Regions from separate parts of the Sporosarcina sp. Y1004 genome, predicted to be linked through region 3. Evidence: riboswitches for the same ligand, from Rfam matches in the RefSeq annotation. Region 3 holds a riboswitch; each other region holds the start of a gene.
What was found. A riboswitch is a leader RNA that binds a small molecule or an ion and turns the genes downstream of it on or off. The one in region 3 is predicted to bind preQ1.
Positions count from the first base shown of each region.

Region 1: linked by a shared signal. The riboswitch ahead of queC (7-cyano-7-deazaguanine synthase QueC) and the one ahead of AC25Y6_RS08085 (QueT transporter family protein) in region 3 are both predicted to bind preQ1.
Region 2: linked by a shared signal. The riboswitch ahead of queF (preQ(1) synthase) and the one ahead of AC25Y6_RS08085 (QueT transporter family protein) in region 3 are both predicted to bind preQ1.

Region 1 is NZ_JBYHFQ010000004.1:155,729-165,832, reverse strand. Features, by position in the region: gene AC25Y6_RS04775 (hypothetical protein) at 206-1,006, opposite strand; gene AC25Y6_RS04770 (AAA domain-containing protein) at 987-4,847, opposite strand; gene AC25Y6_RS04765 (gamma-type small acid-soluble spore protein) at 5,170-5,367, shown strand; gene sspL (small, acid-soluble spore protein L) at 5,395-5,529, shown strand; gene AC25Y6_RS04755 (squalene/phytoene synthase family protein) at 5,785-6,606, shown strand; gene AC25Y6_RS04750 (DUF378 domain-containing protein) at 6,729-7,097, opposite strand; PreQ1 riboswitch class I at 7,511-7,555, shown strand; gene queC (7-cyano-7-deazaguanine synthase QueC) at 7,563-8,228, shown strand; gene queD (6-carboxytetrahydropterin synthase QueD) at 8,225-8,650, shown strand; gene queE (7-carboxy-7-deazaguanine synthase QueE) at 8,647-9,354, shown strand; gene AC25Y6_RS04730 (DUF2157 domain-containing protein) at 9,737-10,104, shown strand, end outside.
Region 2 is NZ_JBYHFQ010000016.1:73,044-83,147, reverse strand. Features, by position in the region: gene AC25Y6_RS12250 (hemerythrin domain-containing protein) at 1-202, shown strand, start outside; gene recQ (DNA helicase RecQ) at 307-2,076, shown strand; gene queF (preQ(1) synthase) at 2,267-2,764, opposite strand; PreQ1 riboswitch class I at 2,850-2,893, opposite strand; gene AC25Y6_RS12235 (MFS transporter) at 2,929-4,086, opposite strand; gene AC25Y6_RS12230 (hypothetical protein) at 4,250-5,386, shown strand; gene AC25Y6_RS12225 (diaminopimelate dehydrogenase) at 5,376-6,356, shown strand; gene AC25Y6_RS12220 (M42 family metallopeptidase) at 6,559-7,647, shown strand; gene argF (ornithine carbamoyltransferase) at 7,795-8,751, shown strand; gene sspI (small acid-soluble spore protein SspI) at 9,281-9,493, opposite strand; gene AC25Y6_RS12205 (TrmH family RNA methyltransferase) at 9,585-10,104, shown strand, end outside.
Region 3 is NZ_JBYHFQ010000008.1:97,689-107,792, forward strand. Features, by position in the region: gene AC25Y6_RS08070 (homoserine dehydrogenase) at 1-711, shown strand, start outside; gene AC25Y6_RS08075 (BCCT family transporter) at 750-2,243, opposite strand; gene AC25Y6_RS08080 (excisionase family DNA-binding protein) at 2,431-2,661, opposite strand; gene AC25Y6_RS08085 (QueT transporter family protein) at 2,716-3,198, opposite strand; PreQ1 riboswitch class I at 3,206-3,250, opposite strand; gene AC25Y6_RS08090 (DMT family transporter) at 3,365-4,252, shown strand; gene AC25Y6_RS08095 (response regulator transcription factor) at 5,160-5,849, shown strand; gene AC25Y6_RS08100 (hypothetical protein) at 5,827-6,003, shown strand; gene AC25Y6_RS08105 (sensor histidine kinase) at 6,006-8,201, shown strand; gene AC25Y6_RS08110 (CPBP family intramembrane glutamic endopeptidase) at 8,355-9,005, opposite strand; gene AC25Y6_RS08115 (hypothetical protein) at 9,317-9,649, shown strand; gene AC25Y6_RS08120 (DinB family protein) at 9,737-10,104, shown strand, end outside.

The sequences.
Region 1 (10,104 bases), on a different contig from region 3:
GAACTATTTAGTATATGCGCTGATATACGAAAAGATGCAAACTATTTTTGATAAAGTTGCCGCAGTAAATATCATTTAAATCAAAAACAAAAAACCTTGATCACTTTTACAGTGAGCAAGGCTACTTTATACATGAATTTATGTGATTAGTTTCTGTGATACTTGGTACAAACGATGTTCTAAGGACAAAGACCGGCTAGTTAACTTATGCCAAATATGTTTCCCGCCACTTTTTACGTTCCTTTTCATTTAATTGTGCTTCGATAACCTCATCCCAGTGACTTGTTAGTGTATTCCAAACACGCGCGTATAATATATCTTCAGATTTGTTATACAAATGAAATTCTATACATTGTGATGATTCAGTTGCTAACTCAGATGCAGATATAATTTCTGAAACAATGACTTGAACGTTTCCTTCACCTGACTCAACACCACTCTTTTTAAGCACTTCTATTAATAAGTCATCTTCTATAACTGCCAAATCCCTCTCATCAAAACCAACAAAATAACGGTAGACTTCGGCATTTTCATATGCACCTTTTTTTATTTCGCCTATCAAAAACGCTGAATGACTAGGACTATAGAGCGTCTGTGTCGATTTTTTTTCTGGTTCATGTTCAAAAACCCCTTTCTTCAGCTGTTCAATCCCGGCTTCAGTCAATGAAAAAAAGCCTTCTCTCTTTTCAATTACACCAGTTCTGGACATTTTATCGATTAAATCAGTAATAAAGAGCTGTTCTACGAGAAGAACTTCACTTAATTCTTCTACTGTCGAAAATTCAGCTTTTCCAAATGCAATCAACATCATTTTCATGAGTATATCCATTTTAGTTCGCATTACCGTTTTATATTCAATTTCAATTAAATGTATAGGTAGATTCCATATTAGAGAACCCATTACTTTTAGATTGATGTCCTGCTGAAGTTCCTTTGTTAACCGCGCTTTCAACTCAATCATTAACCTGGGACCTCCATCCATCAAATTACGATTTAACAATTCCATCTAGACCTCTTAAGCCATTTTTCATTTTGATATTCTCAAGTAAACGTCCGTACATTTTCCTCGAACTAGGATGTTTCGTCTGTACTGTAAACATTTCTGAACTCCCTACTATAATGAGTAGTTCACGTGCTCGAGATAACGCTACATTTAAACGTCTATAATCTCTCGCAAAACCGATATCTCCACCTTTTTCCCGATGGTTTCTAACAAAACTCAATATAATGACATCCATTTCCATTCCTTGAAACTTATCAACCGAACCGGTTCTGCAATTTAAATGTTGAGGTATCAGCTCTTGATGAATTAGCCGATCCATCCTTTTGACTTGTTCACCGTAGAAACTAATTACGCCGACACTTTTTTTAGTATCTTGATTCATTAGCCCAGAGGTTTTGGCCTTCTCAGTAGCCATATCTAGATCCTTCAATATTTTACAAGTCATGTTTAGTTCAGCTTGATTGAAACGACTTGTGCCGCCCTTGACCTTCTCTTCGAAATACTTTTGTTCGTTCGGCATATCAAACCATAACAGATGATCTTTTCTATTCACGAAGTGGGAATCAAGCAAATGATCACGCAAGGAATCCGAATCAGTTAACCCGCAGCGTAGACTGTAATTCCCTTCTTCATAGAACGGCGTAATTGTTTCCATAATACTTTCATGCATGCGGTACTGAATACCCAGCATCGTTTTGTTTTGTTTTGGCAACGTTCTGAAAAGACGTTCAAATAATGATTCTTTCAAAAGCTTTTCCAGTTCATTCTTTTCTTCATGACTGTTGCTTTCTTCAAGTAATTCTTCAAGAGTTGCTTGTCCCATGAGCGGAGGCAACTGATGATGATCTCCAACTAATATGATTTTTTTCCCTTTTAACATTGGGAGAAGTAGTTCTGGCGGCGTCGCCTTGGAAACTTCATCGATAATAACTACATCGAAAGTAGGATACTCCTCCATGAAATCACGCCGTGCAGACGCAACGCAGGTTGTACCAATTACGTTTGCGTGTTTAACATATAGTTTTCGTATTTCATCTAAATCATATTCAGTGGCATTAGTCAGAAGTGAAACCCATTCTTTTTGGAGTTTATCTGTTATTGGTAGTCGTTCTTTTTCTACTTTAAGTTTTTCTACTTCAGTGGAAATGGTTTGAATGGTAGTTAAAACTTGTTTACGGATTTCTTCAGGATTTTCATCCAATAGCTTATCCAAGGTCATCATTACTTTTTCCAACTTCATGAGATTGCTGCTCAATGCCTCAGTTTTATCTCTAATATCTTCAAGTGCCTTTGAAGTATCTAAATGATGTTCTGCATTAATTCTATTTTCATGCTTTTTCTTTTCTAATTCATCTTTATATTGTTTGATATCCTTCTTATTCTCATTATAATCCGAAAAAACGATCTCATTTTTCTTCAATTCCTCTATTGCAGCACTGATTGTCATAGTTTCGTCAACGGGTTCCACTTTTTCTAAAAGTTTCATGGCCGTTTGCTGAAGACTGATGATCTCAGCTTGGTGATTACTAACAATTAAGTCGATTGCTTTTTTTTCTTGTCCTATTTCCACTATGGATTGATTCGTCTGTTCGCTAATTTCGGTTTTTATGACTGAATACATTTTTTTCGAGTTTATCTTAATTTGATTTTGTTTTTCAAAACCTGCTTCTTGCAATTCTGAAAATCTCTTTCTTTCATATAACATTTCAAGTGCAATTGCTATCTTTTCGAGATTGTCATATTTTTGTGCCGAGTAGCTACGCGTTTCTAGGCTGCTCTTGGTAGATGGGTGAATTAGAAATTTACCTACACGGTCAATAAGGCCATGAATTTCTTTAATAGAACTATATTTATCATTTACTGTTCTTTTCAGTTCTTTCTTAATAAAACCATTATCTTTCAATAAACGCTCAATCATTTCAATGGCATTGTATAGTCGCTGTGAAAGTTCTTGCCACTCACTGTATCCAACATCCGCTGTTTCAGATTTAATAGTGGCGATCAATTGATTTAACTCGGTAATTTTCCACTGTGTGTTGAAGTGTGGAATAATTTCAAACGAATCCATGTGTTTTTGTAAACGATCTATTTTAGTGATTTTTTGAATATCCTCCAAAAATACATGAAGTCGCTTCTTTTTGGTATTTATTATTTGTACTTCTTTATGAAGGGCCCCAATGGACCTATTCATCTCGTCAATCTTATTTACTGTTTGACTATAGCTAATGAAGTATTGAAGCTTTTCTATTCGTAGTTCTAATTTTTCCATTTGCCCCGCTGTAGCTATACTTGTGCTTTTCGATAAGACGAGCTCTTCAAGTCGATTAACATCACTGGTTAACGTCGTTTCAGATTGGATGAATGCGGCCTGAATTTTGACCAACTTATCACTTTCTTCTTTCAAGTTCTTCAGATTAGTAAGTTGCTTTTTCATTGTCAAAGAATTAGTTATGTATTCTTCTTGAGCGGCTTCCTTCAATTCAACTTTTTTGTCTAAAGACATCAATTCATTCTTCATTTCTGTTAACTTTACGCCATGACTAACTAACAAATCATTTATTTGTCTTTCTCTATTTGTATTCGACTGGCGTTTTGCATTGATGGTATTCAACGTCACGTCTTTCCAGTTTATAGCTACGTTTTCTTCAATGAACTTTTTGCCTTCTTCTTCAATACTTTCAGTTCGACCATAACGTAAAATTCGGACGTCCTGATGAGATAGAAGTCTTCCGAGTGCATTATCCACAGCAAGGTTTGCTTGGGAAGCAACGAGAGTACGCAGACCTGCTTTGACATTCTGGTGGCATATCTCTGAAATAACCGTCGTTTTCCCTGTACCCGGTGGTCCTTGAATAACGTACAAATCATTTGAAGTCATTGCTCCAGTGACTGCTTCTTTCTGGAACTGGTTAAGTTCATTATGAAAAACAAGATTCTGTTGTTTCTTGGAAATACGTACAACTGGCCGCTCTTCAAAAAGTACCCTCTCCAAATTTGCATTGGCAGCAAGTCCATCCTGTAGATCTTTGAACCCCTTTCGAAGTCTCCTTACCTGGCTAAGCGCAGCAAAGTTACTAAATACTACTTCCTTATATGTATTCGGATTCCATTCATTCCGGCGAGCCATCTCTTTACAGTTGCGACTCAGTTCGATTTCTACAATCCCTTTGCCCTTACTCGTATTAATAACATTTCCAATTTCATTTTGAAGTCCTTTCAACTTAACACTGAAACCATTAATAGTATTCCATTCATTTCCTTTTAGTTCTTTACATCGAATGGTCAATTTACTGAAGTCTGCATTCAAAGATGCGTGTGAAAAAGGCGTCGTCAAATCATCGACATCGGCAATTCTTTCCTCTACTCGCAGATAGCCTTCCCAGCCGGCAATTCTTTTCTTCACATACTCCGAACGTTCTTGTGCAATCGGCAACTCTCGAATGCTTGTGTAAAGATCAATCGGCATTGCAATACCTGTACTACGCCCTACCAGAAATTTCAAGCGTGCTGGAAGACGTCTGTTTGTCTGGACGGGTTCTTTCCTTCCCCTAACTTGAAAACCGGTTGCCAAAAAACTTTCATTTTGATAAACGCATTCCATTACGGCCACTCTATCATTTAGACGTTTTGATAAAACTTCATTCGCTACGTTATCAAAGTAAATTGAAAACGACATATTTCCCTGTCTATTATTCGGTCGTTTTTCAATATATACATAAAAGGATTCTTGCATCGAAAAAAATGCATATTCGCCAATTGTCAATTTCGCTATTCCTTTGCGGGCATTATCCGTCATGCCTAGTCCGCACCGCATTACCTTAAGTGTGGATGAATCTTGTTTCATTAGCATGCCCTCTTTCACAATCTGATAACTATAAACATGGAAAAGTCAGCATCCCTATTCAGATTACTGACTTTTCATTATGACTTATACGATTATTTTATATTGATTTCTCATTTGTAAAATGCGGCTAACAGACGAACTACCTTGATGGCCCAATAAATCAGCAATTACCTTTTTTCGTGTTTTGGATTTTCACTCTAGACAATTATAGTGTATTTCCGAAGCAGTGTCCCATATAGTCACTTGCACCAATGACAATAAATCCCTGAATAATTATCCTGAATTGAGAGAACATAAGTATACACAAAATGGAGGTGACTTTTTGAACATAAATAGCAATTCGAACAAAAGAACTTATACAGTATCTGGAACAGATATTGAAGACGTAAAAAGAAAAAATGCAAACTCGGGCCTAACTTATAATGAAGTAAAAGAATTAATTGCCAAGAGTGGCGGACTTGGAACTGGTATCTACAGTGATACAAATCCAGATGAAGTGACAAGGAACAATCACATATAGCAATTCATTTTAATAGGGGGTGAAAAAATGGAGAAAGACAAAAATAACGATAAGGGTAAGAAAGCGACTAGTGTAACACCCCAAGGTTATGCAGATACTGACCTATCAAAAGATCCAAAAAGCAAACTGGAAGAAGCCGCTAAAAAGAAGAACACGAAATAATAATTTGTCTTTTTTGCACATTACGACATCAATTTGAAGTTGACTGCAATATAATCCAAACTCAGCCTTTAAGTTGTAGGCTGAGTTTATTTGTACGTATTACTGCCGTCCATGATACAATAAAGATTATACGATCCAAGTATATTGTGAGCGAATACAATCTGAATAACCTGAGATATTATCCGAGTAATTGATTGTTTTCTATCTGACGCGTCAAAACATTAACAACCTCATTGTGAAAGGGGGATCATTTCATTGATTAATGAAGCAAAGTTAAATAAAGAAGCCATGCACATCCTTAAGTTGACAAGTAGAACCTTTTATATCCCCATCAAATTACTAAATCCAACATTAAGAAAGTCTGTAGGATCAGCATATTTATGTATGCGAGCAATTGATGAAATTGAAGATCACGAAGGATTACAATCGGAGACGAAGCAATATCTTTTGCGCTCAACAAGCGAACTTTTAAAAGCAGACTTTGATGGTGCAGCCTATCAACAACTATTAAAGCCTTATGAGGACCTTTTACCTGAAGTAACATTAAGGCTGGCTGATTGGCTATCTTTTTGTCCGGAAAATATTATGGACAAGGTAAAAGAGTCAACAAGTATTATGGCAGACGGAATGGCGAAATGGGTCGAGAAGGATTGGTTAGTTAAAACCAAAGAAGATTTAGATGAATATACATACTATGTAGCAGGATTAGTAGGTGTTATGCTTTCGGACATATGGGAGATGTATGATGGCACTAAAACAGATCGTGAATTAGCTATAGGATACGGACGTGGTTTGCAGGCAGTCAATATGCTTCGCAATCAAGAGGAAGATGCTGATCGCGGCGTTCATTTTATTCCCGATGGTTGGGACCGTAACGACATGTTTTCCTATGCAACAAAGAACTTGGATAAAGCGGATGCCTATGTAGAGTCATTAGACACTAAAAACATTCTTTTATTCTGTAAAATCCCACTTGCCTTGGCAAAAACAACATTAAAAACGCTTAAGAGTGGTAAAGAAAAAATGTCACGAGCTGAAGTTGAATCTACAGTAGATGAAATTATTAATGAAAATTGACACCAATTTATATTAATACCTTCGAAAAAGTATTGGTAATGCATTAAAAAACATCCCAGCCCTTGTCAATATGACATAGGCTGGGATGTTTTTTCAAATGCCACAACTTTGCTCAGCTTCCTTTATTTTTTATTGTCTGTTGAATCCTTCTTTCTTGTGTCAGCTGAATTCTTTTCATCAATGGGTTTCTTAGAAGACTCACGCAACTTCGCAATATCTGTTTCCTCACCAAACTCAGTATCGTAACTGAGATTATTAACGCCTCGACGATTGATTTCTTTATCTGCGACTGTTTCTTCGATTGGATTAAATAAGATACCCAAGCAAGCCAATCCACTTAACCCAACCAGACCGTAAACCACCCGTGATAAAAACGCCTCTTGTCCACCAAATAGTGATGCTACCAAATCAAACTTAAAGAATCCAATTAAGCCCCAGTTGATTGCTCCAATTATTACCAAAGCCAAGGCAATTCGTTGTATCGTTCTCATGATTTTAACACCTCCCTTATTTAATTAGCAGTTTCGAACAATTATTGAATCCGCAATACCGTTTCGAGTTTTTAAAGGGATTACATCATTACGAATGGGCACCATAAAAACACTCTTCCCGGTAATTGTTAAGATTCGTTATTATCTTCTGCTAAAAAAGCGTTTTAATACATAAATCATAAAAATTTGTGGAGTTAATCGGCACTAATCCTATATATTTTATGCTTCCCGTTTTTGATCCTTGGTGATGTCAATTCCCTTTATACAAATGAATGTACCAACAAATCACATTTTATATATTAAAATTGATTAGGATTAAATCGGTATATAAATACTGAATAAATATATCATTTTATTTAAAGTGGAAACTACTACTAGTAGCTTCTACTCCTATGCTATTATTAACATTGTTCGAAAAAGAGGTTCGAAAACTCCCTCTCAAAAAAAACTAAGGAGATGTTTACTATGAAAAATGAAAAAGCAGTCGTTGTATTCAGTGGCGGCCAAGACAGTACAACATGTCTAATTTGGGCATTGAAAAATTTCGCTGAAGTTGCGACGGTCACGTTTGATTATGGTCAGCGCCATTCAGCGGAAATTGAATGTGCAAGAAAAATTGCGGATGAGCTCGGTGTGTCGTTTAAACTGCTCGATATGAGCCTTATTAATCAACTATCTGCTAATGCTTTGACACGTGATGAAATCGAAGTAAAAGAAGTAGATGGTGAATTACCTTCTACCTTTGTTCCAGGAAGGAATCACCTATTTCTGTCGTTTGCGGCTGTCTATGCGGATGCGATTGGAGCCCGGCACTTAATAACGGGTGTGAGTGAAACTGATTTTAGCGGATATCCAGATTGCCGTGACAATTTTATTAAGTCATTGAATGTCACGTTGAATTTAGCAATGGATGGGCGCTTTGTTATCCATACGCCTTTAATGTGGCTGGATAAGGCCGAGGTCTGGGCAATGGCTGATGAATTAGGTGCACTTGATTTTGTACAGCACAAAACACTTACATGCTACAACGGAATTCCAAGTTCAGGCTGCGGGGAATGTCCAGCTTGTGTGTTACGAAATGATGGACTAATTGCTTACATTACTAAAAAGTCTGAAGGTGTTTCCGAATGATGCAGCAATTTTACCCACAAGTTCAGCACTCGTTTCGTTTTGAACTTAACAAAGACATGCATTTTTCTGCGGCGCATTACATTCCGAGTGAAAATGCTGGAAAGTGCCAAGTGATGCATGGGCATACGTACTATTTGAACATAACAATCGGAGGAAATGAATTGGATTCAATTGGTTTTCTGATTGATTTCAAGGAACTCAAAACCCTTATTCATGATAAATATGATCATTCCGTATTGAATGATCATCCTGAATTTAAGGCTAACTTCCCTACAACTGAGAAATTAGCCGAACAGATTTATAATTCAATTCAGGAAGTTCTACAGACGAGGAGCAATAAAGCAGTCTGTCTTCAGGTCATTGTCCGTGAAACGCCAACAAGCTACGTCATCTACCGGCCTAAACTGGAGGAGAACGTATGAAGATTCCTGTGATGGAGGTGTTCGGACCAACTATTCAAGGTGAAGGAATGGTAATGGGATTGAAAACGATGTTCGTTCGGACATCAGGGTGTGATTATTCATGCTCGTGGTGTGATTCCAGTTTCACGTGGGATGGTTCAGGAAAGAGCGTTTCGAAACAACCAATTGAAATTATAGATGAACTTAAAGCTATTGGAGGGCAGTCATTTTCACATGTAACAATATCAGGTGGGAATCCTGCGCTTCATAAAGGTATCGGGGAACTTGTTGATTTATGCCATGAACAAGGCTGGAAAGTTGCGGTTGAAACGCAGGCTTCTTTTTGGCAGGATTGGTTGTTGGAAATCGATGATATTACCCTTTCTCCAAAACCACCTAGTTCTGGAATGGCAACAGATTTCAGCAAACTGGATACATTTATGGAGAAACTGCTTAATACGACGGCTAGTTTGAAAATCGTCATTTTTGATGAAGTGGATTTCAAATTTGCCGAAGCCGTCCACCAACGTTACCCGGCTTTTCCTTTCTTTTTACAGACAGGAAACGACGATACGACGACGACTGAAAATGAACTGCTAGTGTCTACTCTACTGAATCGGTATGAATGGTTGGTTGATTTGACCGTCAATTCATCTATCATGAATGACGTTAGGGTGTTACCTCAGCTCCATACCCTTATATGGGGGAATAAACGTGGGGTTTAGATATGTACTAATAAAATTACGCATGGTAATTGTCCAGAATCGCCAGCGAATAATTTAATCCACACAATGAGCAATACGGATACAGTTGTATTACTATATTGAACGACTTCAATACATTATCGAAATTTCTTAATACGTAGGGATGCGATTTCGTCGCATCCCTACTTTCATTTTAAGGAAGAACACTTCTTATAGCACACAGCAAAGAATACAATGTGCTAAGTACTAGAGTGCCCAAAAACTATTCATTCGTCTATCTACCACTTGTCTCTTATACAGTTTAAACTGTTCTAGAAAATAGCCTTAACTTCCAGTGTTGTTAATGAATAAAAACGGGTATAATTAAGCATACGAGAAACTATGGAATAGGGGGCTCGATTAGATGAAGAGAAAAGTCAGTAATTCTGAATACCGTGTTCTTGAAAAGGAGTTTCGCTATTTGGAACAAGCAGGAAAGCTTGGGACGGATCAAAGAAGCGCACTTCTATCGGAATACGAGCCTACTGAACGAGTGGGTTTTGTGCGGGTCTTGCTGGTCTTTGGAGCCATTTTAATAGGTGTCGGTATTTTAAGTTTCATCGCTGGAAATTGGCAGGAAATACCGAAACTTGCAAAGTTTATTCTATTATTCTTTGCGACAGCTGGCTTTTATATTGGCGGCTATAAAATGGAAGAACGTTATCCAAAAACATCGCGTAGCCTTTATTATATCGGTGTGGCTGTGTACGGTGCTGGTATCTTCTTGATTGG
Region 2 (10,104 bases), on a different contig from region 3:
TGCTGAACGCAACCCGGACTTAAAGGACGCAGTTATTCAATTGACACGGGATCATGATTTACTGCGAATTATTGTGAAAGACATTGAGCAATTGCGCGAAGAAGAAAATTTAAGCCCTGCTGCACTACACAAATTTCACGCTTTGATTGTCGTCAATGAAATACATAGCCGCGACGAGGAACGTATGCTTTTTGAAAACTAAACCTACAAAAAGCACCATTACCCGGTGCTTTTTTCTTCGTCTAGTCCCCAGTTTCTGACTAAGGCTATTTTAATATCGACATATATTGGAAGGAGACGGTAAAAATCGAAAAAGCATTAAAGATATTAACAACGTATTTCGGATACCCTTCTTTCAGGATAGGACAAGAGCAAGTAATCCGTGGTGTTATGGATTATCAAGATATGCTTTGTGTTATGCCGACTGGCGGCGGTAAGTCTGTTTGTTATCAGGTTCCCGCACTTGTGATGGATGGTACAGTCCTCGTTATTTCACCACTAATCTCATTGATGAAAGACCAGGTTGACGCGCTCCATCAAGTTGGGATTCCGGCAGCATACATCAACAGTTCGATGTCATCGGAGGAATACTTTGATACGATGGAAAGAGCTGTGCAGGGTGAATATCAGCTTCTTTATGTGGCACCAGAACGTCTTGACTCTCCCTCTTTTAAAAATCAGTTGCGTTTGATGAAAATTCCGATGGTTGCCATCGACGAAGCGCATTGTATTTCACAATGGGGTCACGATTTCCGACCTAGTTATCGAAATATTAGTAGCATCGTTTCTTTGTTTGATAAAAAACCGGTTCTACTTGCTTTAACAGCTACTGCTACGCCGGCAGTTCGGGAAGATATTTGCAAGCAGCTCGGAATTAGTGAAAATAATACAGTAATGACTGGTTTTGAACGAGCAAATCTAACTTTTTCCGTTGTTAAAGGGCAAGACCGTGAGAAATTCGTAAAAGAATATGTTCGGAAAAATGAAGGGGAAGCGGGTATCATCTATGCCGCGACTCGTAAAGCCGTCGATTCAGTGCATGACTTTCTACAAAGAAGTGGAGTGAAAGTCGCAAAATACCATGCTGGACTTGGGGATATTGAACGCCAATCCGGCCAAGACCGCTTTTTAAATGACGAAGCCGCTGTTATGGTAGCGACGAATGCATTTGGAATGGGAATTGACAAGTCCAATATTCGTTACGTTATTCATTACCAAATGCCGAAAAACATGGAGAGTTATTATCAGGAGGCAGGCCGTGCAGGCCGTGATGGGCTCGATAGTGCATGTACGGTGCTCTTTTCATCGCAGGATGTGCAAACACAACGTTTCTTAATTGACCAATCGCAAGACCAAAGTAGAATTCCCGCTGAGCTGGAGAAATTACAGTCCATGATTGATTATTGCCATACGGAAACTTGTCTACAAAAGTTCATTATCTTGTATTTCGGAGAGACGGATGTAGTGGATTGTGGAAGATGTGCCAATTGCACTGACACTCGTGAAAGTACAGACGTCACGGAAGATGTTCAAAAAGTATTGTCATGCGTCATTCGAATGGGCCAACGATTTGGTAAGTCTATGATTGCGCAAGTATTAACCGGATCACGGAACAAGAAAGTGATTGAATTCGGTTTCGATAAATTAACGACATATGGTTTGATGAAAGGACGCAGCGCTAAAGACATTTCTGATTTTATTGAGTTTATAATTTCGGAAAGTTATCTTGGCGTGGAAAATGGGCAATTTCCGACCATTTATGTTAGTGAAGCAGGAAAAGATGTACTGACAGGCAAGGTGACAGTACATCGCAAAGTTTCTGTTGTTACTATGCAAGTCGCAAATGATGATCCGTTATTCGATCAGCTCCGTGCACTTCGTATGAAACTGGCTCAAGAAGCCGGTGTACCACCGTTCGTTGTCTTTTCCGATAAAACATTACGGGACATGGCAGCAAGAATGCCAATCACGAATGATGCGTTCCTAGAAGTAAACGGTGTAGGACTTGCGAAATTGGAACGATACGGTGATCCGTTCATGGAAGAAATCAAGAATTATCAAATGCAAAATGCTTGATGAACTTTGAAAAAAAGAGGCAGGTACTATTCCAAAATGGGATAGTACCTGCCTCTTTATTCTTCTGAATAGACAACTGATTTATCTTCAATGATGTTAAGTATAGTCCAACCGCTCATCAATAACGGGTGACAACAATTTAAATCCACATAGCAATTGGGGTAGCGTTTACTACCTTAAGCTTAATTTTTTAACGGTTATCTACTTTTTCCGGATACATATCATGATTCATCATCCGGTGTTCTGCCATTTTTTCGTATTTCGTGCCGGGTTTACCATAGTTACAATAAGGGTCTATTGATAATCCGCCGCGTGGTGTGAACTTACCCCATACTTCGATGTAACGTGGTTCAATCAGTTTAATTAAATCATTCATAATGATATTGACACAGTCTTCATGGAAATCGCCATGATTGCGGAAACTGAAGAGATATAATTTAAGTGCTTTACTCTCTACTAGCTTTTTGTCTGGAATGAAACTGATATACATCGTTGCAAAATCGGGTTGCCCGGTCATTGGGCAAAGTGAAGTGAATTCAGGACAATTAAATTTCACGAAATAATCACGATTGATATGCATGTTGTCGACTGACTCTAAAACGTCAGGGTTGTATTCATACACGTATTTTGTGTTTTGATTACCGAGTAAAGTTAAGTCGGTCAGTGTTGCCTCATCTCTTCCAGCCAATTAAAAAACCTCCCATAAATTTGTCAGGGAGGTCCATAGGCGCCGGAAAAAAGAGCCATATCGAATGCACATGACTTAAATTCCGTAATCCATAGTTTTTTTAAGAGGGTCGCTATGAACCTCTCCCGAACAGGGTATTCATTTCGTATCTGACATTAAACGACCTACTCTGATTTGTCAATAGCTTCTCTTTTTGTTAAGCCAATTAACGCATACAGAGCAACTGCCAGCAGGAGGAAACCAGTCAGCATGAATGCTCCTCGATATTCTAGGTCGAGGAAGCCGATAAGTCCCGAACCAGCAACAACGCCTATTGAGAAGAATGCATAGAAATAACCATAAGCTTTTCCACGGAATTCAGCAGACGAAGAATCGATTAGCAGTGAGTTGATCGATGGGAATAGGAAAGCAAATCCCGCTCCGTAAATACCCATTGCGACATACAAGTAATTCAATTCTTCAATTTGGCTTAGGAACAACATACTCAATCCCATGAGTGCAATTCCGAATGCTAGCGTCACAACCGGTCGTACGCGGTCAAAAATTCGATTAATGGGTAATAAAAAGATTAGAATTGCAACCACGCCGAATGTACTTAATAATAACCCCGTCGTTTTCGTATCGAATCCGAGCGAAGCTACTTTTAACGGTAAAACAAGAGCTAGTACACCTTGTGAAAACATTAAAAAGAATGCCCCAGCAAAAGCTCTGACCATTCCGGGATGCTGGAACAGATTAATAACCTGGAATTCACCAGCACCTTGTGAAGGTTGTTTTCGTACATATGTATAAGAACGAAGAACAAAGAATGCTAGTATTGCTAACAACAGCATAATCCCGCCGTTGACCGCCATAATGTATGAGGTGCTTGTTTTCGCAGCAACAATACCGCCGTATGCAGGTCCTAAAATTGCGGCCATTCCAACGAATGCACCCGAAATTGCAACACTTTTACCACGTTTTGAACCTTCTGCACGATTTGCTAGGAAAGTGAAGGCTGCGGGAACAATTAGTCCTTCCATAAAACCATGAACGAATCGCACCCCGAGCAGTGACATCGGCCCAGAAACAAACGCGTAGAGGAAGAGAGAAATCGCTGTCGCAAAAAGTCCGAGTACTAGTATGAGGAATGGACCTCGTTTGTCGGTCATGAAACCTGAAATGACATTCCCGATTGTGTTAGAAAATGAATAGATACCTACCGCAAGTCCTACGAGGAATGGCGTAGCACCAAGTGATAATGCAAATGGACTCATAACGGGAAGTTGTGAAAATAAGTCGAAAAACGAGAAAAATACAATGAGGTAAACAAACCCACGCATAATGTAGCCTCTTTTCAATTATATAGATACCGTTCTATATTTTAGCATTAGTTTGAGCTAAGGGGAAAAGGATAGATTGTGAACAATCCATTTGGTTTGCCATAATACGAACTGTAGCGATAAGATTACGATTAGATCTGATAGAAAAAGAGGTGAGAAATGAATGAGTTTCCTTAAAAAACTTTTCAGTAAACAAGATAATACAAAGAATGAAGCGCAAATTGAAAAACAGTATATTTTTGTTGAACTGGAATTGGAGGATTACTACGAGCCTTTTTACGCTAGGGATTTGTCAGAACGCCAAGTTGCCGATTTGAATAAACCTGAATATATGAATGTTCACCAATCATTCAATTTAGGATCACCAGTAATTGCACATATCGCATCTGATACTTCAATTGAAATATTTATTCAAACAAATCACTTTGAGGCGAATTCTGTCGTTAAAGCGGGAATTGTAGTGAAGCATGCGTATTCATCCATCGAAGCGATTTTTATGGAAGCAGTTATTTGGACTAGCGTTGGTCATGTGGTGACGATTCCATTTAAACTAAATATTCGTGCAGACGATGAAAAGTCTAGATTGGCTTCAGCTTTGATAAGCATACAGAAAGAAATTCCGTTTTATTTTGGAAGAGTAGTAAATGATTTAGTGACGATAGACAAGCAAATGCTTATGACTATTCCGGAGTCCGTGCAGAATGATATGCAAATCACTCTTGCAGAACTGTACCATGACGAGTCACGAAATCCGGGTCCGTATATTGAAATTGAAACAGTTTTGGATCGTGAAATGACGACTGCAGGATGGGTCATGCACTTTGATAATGAAAAGTTGATAGAAGAAGAACCAGACTTGTCTTTTATGATAAATGAAATTTTAAGTACGGTTTTTGATAAAATCATTCAATTGGCCGACAATGGCCGTTTTACAGGATGGGTTGCAGAACATGCAGCGAATTCAGAAGGAAGCAGTCCATATGGCGAAACAACGACATTCGTCTTTACATCATCAGAACCGATGCATAGAAATGAAAAACTTCATAGTGCCATTATGAAATATATGAAATCATTAAAAGGGTTCTTAAGAGAAGATGGCGGATATCCATTAAAGTATGAAGCACTTCCTTTGATTAGACAAAGCGGCACTGGATATGGATTTGTCTTGATTGATGAATGTTTTTTAGCAAAAGCAGATGAGTTATATAGAAAGATGACGAATAAAGAGATAAACTTATATAGTAAATTGCTGAAATTGAAAGCATTAGATCGAAAGGGGAATAAAAACGATGACAATTAGAGTCGGAATTGCAGGTTATGGAAATTTAGGCCGCGGTGTTGAATACGCGATTGCTCAAAACAACGATATGGAACTGGTAAGCGTATTTACAAGGAGGAAGCCAGAGGACGTTAAACTGCTGAATGGCAATATACCTGTTCATATGATGTCTGACATCCAAAATTATACAGAAGATATTGATGTCCTAATTCTTTGCGGTGGATCAAAAAATGATTTACCGGAACAAGGACCAGCTCTTTCTGCTCTCTTCAATACTGTCGATAGTTTTGATACGCATGCAAAAATTCCAGGATACTTTGAATCGGTTGATGCAACGGCTAAACCGAATGGTAAGACTGCGATCATTTCCGTCGGATGGGATCCGGGTCTATTTTCCATCAATCGTTTGTTCGGTGAAACAGTATTATCAGAAGGAGCAACGTATACATTTTGGGGCAAAGGGTTAAGCCAAGGACATTCCGACGCACTCAGAAGAATTGATGGTGTAAAAGGTGCTGTTCAATATACGATTCCTGATTCAGATGCAGTCGATCGCGTGCGGGATGGTTCGTTACCAGAATTGTCGACGCGTGAGAAACATACGCGTGAATGCTATGTGGTCTTGGAACAAGGCGTTGACGCTGAAGAAGTGCGAAACACGATTGTAACAATGCCAGACTACTTCTCTGACTACGATACGACTGTTACCTTTATCACTGAAGAAGAATTGAAGCAGGACCACTCGGCAATGCCACACGGCGGTTTTGTAATTCGTAGCGGTAAGACAGGTGTTGGCAATACACAAGTAATGGAGTATTCACTAAAACTGGGTAGCAATCCCGAATTTACTTCAAGTGTACTCGTTGCATACGCACGCGCAGCTTACAGGTTGAATGAGAAAGGTGAAACAGGCGCAAAAACAGTATTTGATATTGCACCTGGTTTACTATCACCAAAAAGCGCTGCCGATTTGCGTAAAGAGTTATTATAACAGCACTAGAGCCACCTAGGAAATTCACTATATACACGTCCAAAAAATTATCTTTTGATAGTTGATGTAAACTAAAATTCCTCAATCTAACTTTTGGTTGGGGGGTATTTTTGTTTAAGGATATATTAAAACCTAGTTTTTTGATAACACTTCACTTTTCGCATATACTACTCATAGGGACATATTTAGGAGGGCGAAGTAATTGACAAAATTAGACGATACATTAGCGATGCTAAAAGAGTTAACGGATGCTAAAGGGATTCCAGGAAATGAACGTGAACCCCGTGAAGTGATGAAAAAGTACATAACGCCATTTGCGGATGAAATCGAACAGGATGGACTCGGATCTTTGATTGCGAAGAAAACGGGCGAAGAAAATGGACCTAAAATCATGCTTGCTGGTCACCTTGATGAAGTCGGATTCATGATATCTAAAATAGATGATAGAGGCTTCCTGTCGTTTCAAACCGTTGGAGGCTGGTGGTCACAAGTGATGCTTGCGCAGCGCGTGACAATCGTTACACGCAAAGGCGATACAATTACAGGTGTTATAGGATCAAAACCTCCGCATATATTATCACCGGAAGCACGTAAAAAACCTGTCGATATTAAAGATATGTTCATTGACGTCGGAGCAACTTCAAAGGAAGAAGCAATGGAATGGGGTATTCTGCCCGGAGATATGGTAGTGCCTTATTTTGAATTCACAGTGATGAAAAATGACAAATACCTCCTTGCAAAAGCATGGGATAACCGTATCGGCTGCGCAATCGCTATCGATGTTATGAAAGCGCTTAAAGGCGAAAAACACCCGAATATCGTTTTCGGCGTCGGGGCTGCACAAGAAGAAATTGGACTGCGGGGTGCACGAACGACGGCAACGAAAATTCAACCGGATATCGGTTTTGCAGTTGATGTAGGGATTGCAGGTGATACGCCAGGTGTCACTTCAAAAGAAGCGACGGGCAAAATGGGCGATGGTCCACAAATTTTATTATTCGATGCTTCAATGGTTTCACATAAAGGATTGCGTGAGCTAGTAGTCGATACCGCTGAAGAAAATGGTATTCCATATCAGTTCGAAACAATTCCAGGTGGTGGGACGGACGCGGGTTCAATCCATCTTTCTGGAAAGGGTGTACCATCACTTGCGATTTGTATACCAACAAGATATATTCATTCCCATGCAGGAATTTTACACCGTGAAGATTTTGAAAATACGGTAAAACTGATTGTCGCAGTTATTAAAAAATTAGACCGGGATACTGTAAATAAAATCACTTTCGAATAAGATTTAAAAGGTGTGCTTAGGCCAGTAAAATGGCTTAAGCCTTTTTTATTTATGAATATCTATAAAAATACACTTGACTTTATATTTATGCATACATATAATCAGAGATACCAATTGAAATAAACGATAGGGGATGAAGAAGTGGTGATGATTGACTTGGACGAAACTAAAATATTAGCAGGATTAAAAGGGAAAGATCTATTGACACTACTGGACTATACGCGTGATGAGGTAGCGTATCTATTATATAAAGCGGATACTATGAAAAAAGAGATGGCAGCTGGCAAGATGCCAAATTTATTGGCGGGAAAAACACTCGGTATGATTTTTGAGAAGCATTCAACGCGCACACGTATTTCATTCGAAGTGGGAATGATCCAGCTAGGTGGGCATGCGATATTCATGAATGCACGCGACTTGCAAATTGGGCGTGGGGAATCGGTTTATGATACTGGTCATGTACTGTCTGAGTATTTAGATGGCGTCATGATTCGTGCGAACTCACATGAAATGGTGAAAGAATTGGCACAACATACTTCGGTTCCAGTTATCAATGGCTTGACGGATATTTTTCATCCATGTCAGGCATTAGCAGATTTACTGACGGTTTTGGAAGTGAAAGGGTCATTAGAGGGAATGAAGTTAGCATACATTGGGGATGGAAATAATGTAGCACATTCCCTGGTCATTGCCGCAGCACATATGGGTATGCATGTAGCTGTCGCAACACCAAAAGGATTTGAATACAATCCGAATCTTTTAGTGAAAGCACAAGCTATTGCTGTAAAAAATGGTGGAAGTGTTTTTGAAACGACGAATCCTGTTGAGGCTGTTACAGATGCAGATGTTGTTTATACTGATGTCTGGACGAGTATGGGGCAAGAAGAAGAAGCGGCCGCACGTCTCGAAGCATTCAAAGAGTTTCAAATTAACGACAGTTTGGTGGCTCATGCGAAAAAGGATTACATGTTCTTGCATTGTTTACCTGCTCACCGTGAAGAAGAAGTAGCGACTTCTGTTATCGATGGTCCAAATTCTTATGTTTTCCAACAAGCAGGGAACCGATTGCATGCACAAAAAGCTGTACTTGCATCTTTGTTATAATTAAATCAATTTCATAAAGAGGATTTTGTACTAAGATTCGAACAAGGTTGATTTACACTCCAGGCGGAAGCTTTCCGCGGGCACGGCTTCAATCTCCTCGTCACTGCGTTCCTGCGGGGCTTTCAGCTATGGAAGAGTGAACTTCTTTCTCTTCCTAGCTGTTCCCGCTGGAGTCGCCGCCTTCCGTTGCAATCAACGGAACTCATATATGCAAACGAATAATCTATTAAGAAATTTCGTTAATATTAGGGTTTTTAATTAAAATAAGCAATTATGAAATTGATTCAATTAAATTAAATACTTTAAAAGCCCAGGTTTGCCACCTAGGCTTTTTTGCTGATTCATTCAAAGTTAATGGTAAACTGAAAATATGTTTGATCAATAAATGAAATTATTTCGTGAAGGATTTGGTGAAATTTCTAGTTTTAAAATACTAAAGCCGCTCAATGAATGAGCGGCTTTATGTTTATCCAAATGCCATCCTAGAAAATTGTGCGGGTGACAGTTGTACACGAAGTTTTTACAAAGTTTAACTTGCCGAAAATACTTGTGCTAGTTCTCCGGCCATCTTTGTTTTTTCCTGTTCACCTGAACTATTCCACAGCTTTTCAAAAAACACCCCAAGGCCTGGTAACAGGTGTTCTTCGCCTCGCTTGATGGCATCTTCCACAACGTTACGGATATCATCCGCTGTATTATTCGTCATGTTTGCCGTAATCGCATCTCTTATTTGAAAATCCATTTTATCAACCTCCCACACTCATTTTGGACACAAATATCGCCAACTATACCGTCATTTGTTACACTGAAAAGAAAAAGGCGGTAAAGAATATATGAAACGCATTGAATCCTCACAAAACGCACTTGTGAAACATTGGAAAAAGCTTGTTACAACACGAAAAGAACGCGATCAGTCGAAAGAATTCCTTGTCGAGGGTTTTCATCTCGTTGAAGAAGCATTGAAAAGTGATGGGACAATTCTCGCGTTAATCACCCGTGACGGTGTTGAAATTCCTGAAGGATGGTCTATTGAAGATGTGAAACTTGTTGAAATAACAGAAGCGATTGCGAAAGAAATATCTGAGACGGAACAGTCGCAGGGCATTTATGCACATTGCCGTCAGCCGGTGCACGCTGAAGAGGACTATACAGCATGGAAAAAACTTTTATTAATTGACGCAGTCCAAGATCCAGGTAATGTCGGTACGATGATACGAACGGCAGACGCTGCTGGAATGGATGCAGTTATTCTTGGGGTAGGGACTGCTGATTCATATAATCCGAAAACAGTACGGTCTGCGCAAGGCTCCCATTTCAATATCCCAATCGTCAAAGGTGATCTTATTGAATGGA
Region 3 (10,104 bases):
ATCGAAAAGGGCAAAAACATTATAACGGCAAATAAGAAAATGTTCGCGACACATGGTCCGGCATTATTGAAGCATGCGGAATTCCGGGGCGTTCAGGTCGGTTATGAAGCAACTACAGCGGGTGGAGTACCAATTATCCGTACAGTGAAAAACTTGTTACCTGCAGATCGAGTACGACGAATCAGAGGGATTTTAAATGGAACCTCAAATTTCATTTTGACAAAGATGCGGGAAGAGAAAGTTCCATTTAACACTGCACTTTTTGAAGCACAAGAGCTCGGTTATGCAGAAGCAGATCCGACTGACGATGTTAGTGGTAAAGATGCTTTTCGAAAACTGATGATTTTAAGTGCACTGTCATTTGGTACCCAGCCTGATTGGCGAGACATTCCGATAGTCGGAATCGATGGAGTTAAAACTGAAGATGTTGCGGAAGCATTAAAGGGGAAACTTCGTTATCGGCATATCGCGGAGATTTCAATTGATGAAAAGGGTGTCTTGCGAGGAAGTGTGGGACCGGTACTGATTGGTCCTGACAATCCGTTATATGGAGTCGACGGTGTTGATAATGCAATTATTGTTGAAACTGATTATCTAGGGTCCCTTACTCTTGTTGGCCCGGGAGCAGGCATGTATCCGACAGCAAGCGCATTGATCGGAGACTTCTTATATATGGTTGGACAACGTGAAAAGGTTCTTATCAAAAGTTAAGAAAAAGGCGATTCCATCTCAGGAATCGCCTTTTCAACTCATTTTTTTAGCTTCATTAACTTAGCTTCTACTTTCAATGCTTTGATCAATGAGGCAACCATCAGCAACATGACGAATGAGAATGGCAACGCCGCGATGATAATGGTGTTTTGCAAGGCTGTAAGTCCGCCGACAGAAAGTAAAATGAGGGCAATTGTCGATTGGATGATCCCCCAAATGAGTTTAACCGTATTTGGGGGTGTCAACGAACCGTTTGTCGACTGCATGCCTAAAACAAAAGTTGCTGAATCTGCAGAAGTAATGAAAAAGGAAGCAATCAGTAATATGGCAAATACTGAAACGGCGATAGACAAAGGCATTGCACTAAACATTTCAAAAATGACTAGTTCCGTATCGGCTTTCGCCAAATCGAGAACGCCGCTTTTCTGGATATCGATGGCTGTTGTTCCAAACGCTGAAAACCAGAATGATCCAAGGAGCGTAGGGGCAACAAGTACACCAATCATGAATTCGCGAATGGTACGTCCTTTTGAAACGCGGGCAATAAACATACTTACAAATGGTGCCCATGAGATCCACCAAGCCCAGTAGAAAATGGTCCAGCTGTCAAGCCAACTACGATCCCCGGAGTCTAAAGGTGCTGTGCGAAAACTCATTTGAACGAGATTTGATAAATAGCCTCCAAAAGAATCAGTAAACATATTGAAAATAAGCAATGTCGGGCCCGCTATAACCACAAATCCGAGAAGTGCGAGTGCAAGTACTAAATTGGTATTCGACAAATATTTAATACCCCTGCTAAGTCCTGACCAAGCGGAACCGATGAATATGATAGTAACGACCCCGATGATGACAAATTGAGAAAAGATATTAATTTTAACGTCAAATAAGTAATGAAGGCCTGCATTAATTTGAACAGCACCGAAGCCGAGCGATGTAGCAACTCCAAAAGATGTCGCGAATACTGCGAGTACATCGACGAGAACGCCCCACGGACCAACCATTTTTTTGCCGAATATCGGCTTCAATGTTGCTGAAATTAATCCCGGTTCGCCTTTGCGGAACTGGAAGAAGGCAAGAGATAGTGCGATAACACCGTACATTGCCCACACATGGAGCCCCCAATGGAAGAAAGTCTGTCGTAGCCCTTCTTTAAAAGCTGCATCTGTATTTGGAGCTTCCGTGGCAGGATTGATTCCAAAATGTGACAATGGTTCTGCGGCACCATAAAAGACGAGTCCGATACCCATCCCTGCAGAAAAGAGCATGGCAATCCAAGTAACCGTTGAAAATTGCGGTCGATCTGCATCTTTTCCGAGACGAATCTTCCCATATGGACTTATGATGAAAAAGATACTCAGGACTACCATAAATGACATGAGCAACATGTAGTACCAACCGAATGTTGATGCAACAACATTTTTGATGTTCGTTGTTATTGCTTCAAAACTTTCAGGAGCGAATGCGCCATATCCAACGGTCAATATGATGAGACCAATTGTGATATAAAAAACGTTTGATATTTTCTTCATACTTCCCCCTCGTGTTACTGGTAATTTAGAAACAGTTTTCAACTATACTAGCAAAATGTTATGAAAGCAACTGTTCGGTTAAATAAGTATTCCCGTTTATAGTCCTTTCCATTCGTGTACACGGACGATGCGGAGTACTCTATTTAAATAAAAATAGCTGAAAATCCGTAGATTTTCAGCCGGTATTTCAATCTTCATCTTTAATGTCGCGATCGGGTGGAATGGGTTCGTTACGCCATTCGTCAATTTGGTGTTTTAATGTTTCGAGCTGTTCTAAATAAAGACCAAACTGATCTTTGTTCACTAGAAATTGTTCGCCGTCATGGACAGAACGAATCCGTCCTTCTCTTACATACTTCTGAATTTGTTCGACGGGCATGCTAAGATATTCTGCAGTTTCTTGAATGGAGATATACATCTAAGCCCTCCTTGGAAAATTCAGTTGAAGACAAAGTGGCGGGTGCTGTTTCGGTTAAATCAATTTCTTGAAGTTTAGCCGTTTATTCAAAGCCATCATAATCGGAATTCCAATTGCCATGACAACAAATTCACCGATTGCAACTGTTAACCATGTAAGTAGGAAAGGGAGCTCTAATGCTAGGTTTAACTCGAAAGCAATGATGAACATGGTAAAGGTGAAAACTAGTGTGTTGAAGACCATTCGCTTGAAAACTCCAGATATAAATTTAGCGGAAAATATCGTGATTGAAAGAGCTATAATTGATTGACTCACGCCGAAAAATAGATCATACATGCCAAGTGGAGAAAACAAGTTTGTGACGAATACTCCGAGCACAATACCAAAGAAGAACTTCTTATTAAACACTATAAGATGGTTGAACAGCTCGGAGATACGAAATTGGATTGCTGAATAAGCCAGTGGTGCTATTAATAGAGATACGGCTACATATAAAGCGGCAATGATCCCGCTTATGGCCATTGTTTTTATTTTCATTACTTATTTCCTCCTAGTTTTTTAGCGTGGGATGGTTACGAACCACGTGTGAACAATTAGTGATTATAGTACATAGTTACTAGTCGTGTCAAGTGAACTTGAAATGTTGGAACTCTCGAATTATATGGTATCTTCTATATATAAAGGGAAAAGGAGCAGTGGAATCATGTCGCAGCGAATTGCCTACACACTCGTGTTGTTAGGTGCAATACTATGGGGAACAACTGGCACTGCACAAACGTTCCTACCGCAAACCATCCATCCATTGACAGTTGGTGCATCACGGCTTGCGGTGGGTGGTTTTTCATTGCTGATTCTATTACTAATCATGCGTAAAATTGATTTCAAGAATTGGCCGTGGAAAGCTACGATTTACGCGGCTATTTCAATGGCCATTTTCCAGTATCTATTCTTTTCTTCTGTCAGATTAACCGGTGTCGCGATAGGGACGGTCGTTACCATCGGCAGTTCGCCTGTTTTTTCTGGAATCATCGAATGGTTCTTGTTAAAACGCCGTCCGACATTTATTTGGCTTACAGCTACCGCTCTTGCGATTGTGGGGTGTGCACTGCTATTTTTAAATAAAGACGGTATCGTTGTTAATCCAGTAGGTGTTTTGATGTCGCTTGGTGCAGGGCTATTGTTTGCCTTTTACGCACTTGTAAATAAAGAAGTACTTGAAAAAGTGGATGCTGTACCTGCTGTTGCAGTCATCTTTTCCATTAGTGCGTTGATGATGATGCCATTTTTGCTTTTATTCGAAACGGAAGGTCTGATTTCTGCTCGGGGAATATCTGTGGTACTGTATCTTGGAATAATTACGACAAGTGTAGCGTACATCCTGTTTTCAACCGGATTAAAAAGAATTCCATCGTCCTCTGCCGTTACCCTATCACTTGCTGAACCGCTTACTGCAGCTGTTTTGAGTGTTATTGTGGTTGGCGAGCATCTCGACGGAACGTCCTGGACGGGCATTGCTATGTTGCTAGGCGGAATCCTCGTATTGACGCTCAGTGGTAGAAAAGTGAAGAAGTCTAGCTTGTTAAATGAATAAACCCCTGTTCCCCCATCAATAGTTGGGAGAACAGGGGTTTTTCACCGATATTTATGTTGAACAAATGAATACGGTAGGCCATTGAAAAAGTCACGAAACAAGTGAATGAATTAGAAACTCTGCTAATACCGCTTGCCGCTTCGTGGTAGCTGGATAGACCTTGTAAGAAAGCGTATTTCTTTATCTATAATTGCGGAGGTGATTAATAAAAGTACCAACATTATAGTTAGATTCAGAAATCCCGCTAATACCGCTTTGCGCTTTGTGGATGCCTCCCGCGATAAGCCAGAAAGAAGACCGCTTTCAGTCTTATCGCTTCGGCTACCACGAAGTCGCGCCTTCGCTGGATGGTCTATGTAAGAAAGCGCATTTCTTTATCGGAGATTAGTGCAATCTGCAGTGTGTCTTTCTTCAATGAAATTAGTATCAAATAGTAATCACATTATAATCTCAGCATTTACATCTCAAAATCACACTTCTCTCGATTATGAACACATCAGCGCAGGCGCGGCAAAGGGGTAGCCGAAGCTCTGAGACTGGATGCGAAGCGCTAATCCAGGCTCATGGCGAGAGGCATCCCCAAAGCGCCAAGCGATCTACAAACCACACTCCAAACCGCACTCTCTCGATAATGGACACCCCAGCTTAGGCGCGGCAAAGGGGTAGCCTAAGCCCTGAGACTGGATGCGAAGCGTTAATCCAGGCTCATGGCGAGAGGCATCCCCAAAGCGCCGAGCGGTCTATAATCCACACCCCGAATCACAACTCTCTCATTAAATAGATTCAACGGGATTCTTTAATCGAACATATATAATCTGTTCTTAAGACTTTCTTCATAATTACAGTTGGTGAATGTTAAGATTTGGCGGGTACAATTGGTATCATAGAGAAAAGCGAGGTGCGGAAGATGGCGAAATTCACAGTGCTTGTAGCGGATGACGATCAGGACATCCGTAACGGGATTGAAATATATTTGAAAAATGAAGGTTATGAGGTACTGAAGGCGGCGGACGGTGTAGAGGCGCTTGAGCTACTGGAGTCGAATGATGTCCATCTTCTAATTCTCGATATAATGATGCCAAATATGGATGGTATTACAGCGACGTTCAAAATTCGGGAAGCGCGCAATATCCCGATTATCATGCTGAGTGCGAAGGTGGAAGACTCCGATAAAATTCATGGACTATCCGTTGGTGCAGATGATTATGTGACGAAACCGTTCCATCCAATGGAGTTGATGGCTCGTGTGAAGTCACAATTGCGTCGCTATATCCAATTTGGGACGTACGATGGCCAGAAAAAAGTAGAAATCGACGGGCTAGTTCTGGATGAAGAAGCAAAGGAAATCACTATTGACGGTGGCGTGGTAAAACTGACACCAATTGAATACAAAATTACAGAGTTGCTGATGAAGAATGCGGGGCGTGTATTTTCAATCAACGAAATCTACGAACGCGTTTGGAATGAAGCAGCGTACAATGCTGAAAATATCGTTGCGGTACATATACGTAAAATACGCGAAAAAATCGAAGCAGATCCGAAAAATCCGAGATATGTAAAGGTGGTGTGGGGCATTGGTTACAAAATCGAAAAATGACTGGGCTGTAGTTTGGTCAATCATCGCGATTGTCATTGCCGCTTTGAGTATCGGTTACTGTTTCTCCCACATCATTGACCTGGTCGGAAATGGAATGGAACGTTCCAGTAGGGCGATTGCTTACTTCACCCGGATAGTGAAAGGAAATGTGTGAATATGAAAAATAAACGAATGCCTCTTATTGTCTGGTCGATTCTTATCGCCTTGTTTTTAACTGCGCTTGTCTCTTTTATAAATACGGGTCCAAAGTTTATCGGGAATAGCTTTGTTGATACAGAGGATTTTAAATCTGAAATGGAGTATTTTTACGATAAAATTAGTACAACCGTTTTGAATCCGATTGATGTGGAAAAGGAGAAAAAACAAATCAAAGTATCACAGGAGGAAATCGACGAACATCGTGAGCGTTACGGCACATTGGCTGAACAAATTTCCAATATTACAGCCCAATATCAAGACCGAATTGAAGAAGCGAAAGCGGCTGGCAATGAAGTGTTAAAAACAGAACTGATTAAAGAGCAAGAAGTGAAAATAGATGATATTCGAAAAAACTTCCAAGATGATAAACATGTAGAGGCAAAAGTCCGTGAAGAAAAAGGAGAAGCGCTTGAACAATATGTAAGTGAAAGATTCAATGGTGTGGACGATTATAACTTCCGGTGGGTTGCCTATGAGTTGAAAGATGTGGAAACGGGTGAAACGTTTGCGTCCGGTGATGTCAAAGCGCCCGCCGCCTACAAGAGAATGTACAATTCCAAGGAAGGGTACTTCAAGGCTAAGTCACTTCGAATAAAAAATGCTGATTTATACCAGTACACAGGAAACCATACTGGGGAATACATCGACAGTAACCGCTCAATAATCGGAAACCCAGATCGGACTTTCGAGGGTATTGTCGTCATTTCAAAAGGGATATCACAGGAAGGGTCTCATGGTCAACTTGCAGCCTGGTTTAACAAATCAAAATATATTGCCTATAGCACTTGGATTGTCGGGCTAATTGCATTAATCCTTCTGTTGACAAAGTTTCGTTTCAATAAGAACTGGGTGAAGGATAGAAGAGGGGCGGACTGGTATAGTCGTTTAAAAATCGATGTAAAAGGAGCTCTGCTGGTTACAACATTGCTGATGCTCTATATTAATTTATTGTTTGTTGCAGACTATGCTTATTTTTATAGCCTCGAAAATTTGGTTATATATGTAATTTCTTTTGTATTCCTTACACTCCTCGTATTTCTAACAGTGTTACAGCTGGTTAATTTCATGGAGCGAATAAAAGATGAAGTGGTGTTGAAACAAGAAATTAAGGATAGTTATAGTATGAGATTTATACTTGCATGGCAAGGGATGTTTTTGAATCGTTCAATTGGTGTTCAATCGTTCCTTCTATTAATTGGCTTTTTCCTAGCGGGCATCGGGTTTGCCGTCGTTCTCATGCAACCCATATTAATTATGATTTACATTCCACTTGTATTGTTTGCTGGGCTGCCATTCCTCTATATTTTCGTGAGAAGAACGGCGTATTTGAATCGTATTATTGTGGCTACTGAAGCGATGGCGAATGGACGTCTTCATGAGGAAATTAAAATCGAAGGAAAATCACCGCTTGCAGACCATGCGCGGAATCTCAATAACCTACGCGAAGGTGTCCGCAGTTCCATGACCGAACAAGCGAAGAGTGAACGCCTAAAAACGGAACTTATTACGAACGTTAGTCATGATCTTAGGACACCATTAACGTCCATTATTACGTACACGGATCTATTGAAAAAGGCAGATATCACAGCTGAAGATAGAGCAAAATATATAGATATCTTAGATAGGAAATCACAGCGTTTAAAGACATTGATTGAGGATTTGTTTGAAGTTTCGAAAATGGCAAGCGGTAACTTGGAGCTTCACAAACAACGCGTCGATTTGACACAATTGCTTCAACAAGCACTTGCAGAACACGAAGAAGAAATTTCGAAATCGGGCCTTGATTTTAGGGTGAACTTACCAGAGTCTACGCTTGTTGCCTATGTCGACGGGAAAAGATGGTGGCGCGTACTGGATAATTTGATTGTCAACGCCATTAAATACACATTGCCGGGTACCCGTGTCTATATTACACTTCGAAAAGTGGGAGATAACGCGGAATTCGTCGTGAAAAATGTGACGAAGTATGAGCTTGGTGAAAACACCGACGAATTGTTTGAACGATTCAAAAGGGCTGATGCATCACGCCAAACGGACGGTTCTGGACTTGGTCTTGCGATAGCACAATCCATCGTCGATTTGCATAATGGGAATATGAAAATTGAAGTAGATGGAGATTTATTCAAAGTAACGGTCGTCGTGGCAGCGGTTTAATAAATGGACAATGATGTGAGTTGTACTCAATGCCTTTACTCAAGGGTATTGCGTACGGCTTCTTTCTATTTGCGGATTCGTTACGATTGAAATGGGTTTAAGGCTTTCCTTTGGCGGGAATGATTAGGTAAAGTACGCAAATTGATCATTCTTTCAATAGAAGTAAATAATATACACTCCAACAAGTAAAACACCGATATCTGCAAACATATGAACTGTCCAAGAGGGCAAAATGGTTCCGCTTTTTTCATTGGCCAACTGAAAGATCACTCCTCCCAACCAGAGTCCTGCAACGGCAACTACGAGAAGTGCTGGACTGAACCAAGGTAGAAAAATTGCGATATGGTAAATTGCGAACAGGAAGGATGGAACAAGAAGCCGGACTTTTGAATTGCTTATAATATTAGGCAACAGGCCGCGGAAGTAAAACTCCTCCAGTATCGAATTACCGAACAAGATATAGAATGCGATGAAAGGGAACACTGTAGCTGTTACACCAGCGTCTTCTAAATCGCCAATAAGTTCATTTAGATTAATGAATGGCTTTAATAAGAGAAATGACATGATGATAACGGCCATTATTAAGATTCCCGAAGTGATTGCGATACCCATACTTTTAGAATCTGTACCGCGTAAGCGTAAGAATGGAAATCCAAACTTTCTATATATAATGAGTGGAATCAGTAGAAATAGAACAACCTTCGCCATCGTTTTCCATATGTATTCAACCTCAAGACTTTGTTCAATCCAGATAAGAATAGCGATGTTGATTAATGGCATAGCAAAAAAAAGCGATTTCTCCAAAAAATCCCCCCTGTTTATTGTAAATAAGACGAAATAGTGGGATAATGGTTTCACAGGATTCTGAAAATAGGTTTGCGTCTCTTCAAGGTTATTTAGTGAATGAAGGGCATCATACGTTCAGAAATCCGTAATATATTAATCTTTTCAGTGGGTTACTTGAATTACTACTAGCAATACTTGTGTTAACGATTGGCTATTTTTGATAGCGAAAGTTAAAGCAACAAGACTCAAAATAAAAAAACGAGAACCGTGCGAGGGGACGGAAAGCATATCCCGGTTCCCCGTACGAAGAGGGAGGATTTAAAGTAGATATGACAAAATCAGATGGCAATTATCCAAACAAAGACGATCTAGAACCAAATGTTAAAGGGATGTCTAAATCCGATGAGCTACCGCTTGCGGATCCTTCCGATTCAAATACATCGGAAGTTTTTAGAGAAAATGAAAAGGAAGAGACGGGTGAGAACAAACCGTCTGCTTTCGCCGAAAATAAGATAAATAATACGAATACGGGTAATAATAAACCGGTATCGGGCGTAGGTTCTCCTAATGGCGAGGTAGATAAAGGAAAAAGCAATTTTGACCAGCATACACACGAAAAATGGAACAAAGAGAAACCAAATGAAGATCCTTTTAAACCATAATTAAGCAGCGGTCACCCCTATATGGAGTGACCGCTTTGATTTCCCCCGAGGGTACGATAGAGTAGAAGGGGGAGAATTAAGAAAGGGATGATTATAATCGAAACATTGAATCAATTGAAATTCAGTCGTATATACACACTTGGCCGTGTAGCCAAAATAAGTGAAAAGGCATGGGACACACAACCTGCAGGATTCAGCAACACGATTCGCTGGAACGCGGGTCATATTTTTGTCTCTATGGAAACACTTATTCAAAAAGCAGTGGAGGGCTATGAGCTTGTTAATCCGGAATGGATTTCATTTTTTGTATCGGGCTCGACTCCAGAGAGCTGGGAGGGGAACATCCCTTCTATTGAAGAACTTCTCGTGGCGTTAGAGGAACAACCGGAGCGTATTATGAAAGCACTTGATGGGAAACTGAGCGATTCGTTACAAGAACCGATGTCAATTGGTCC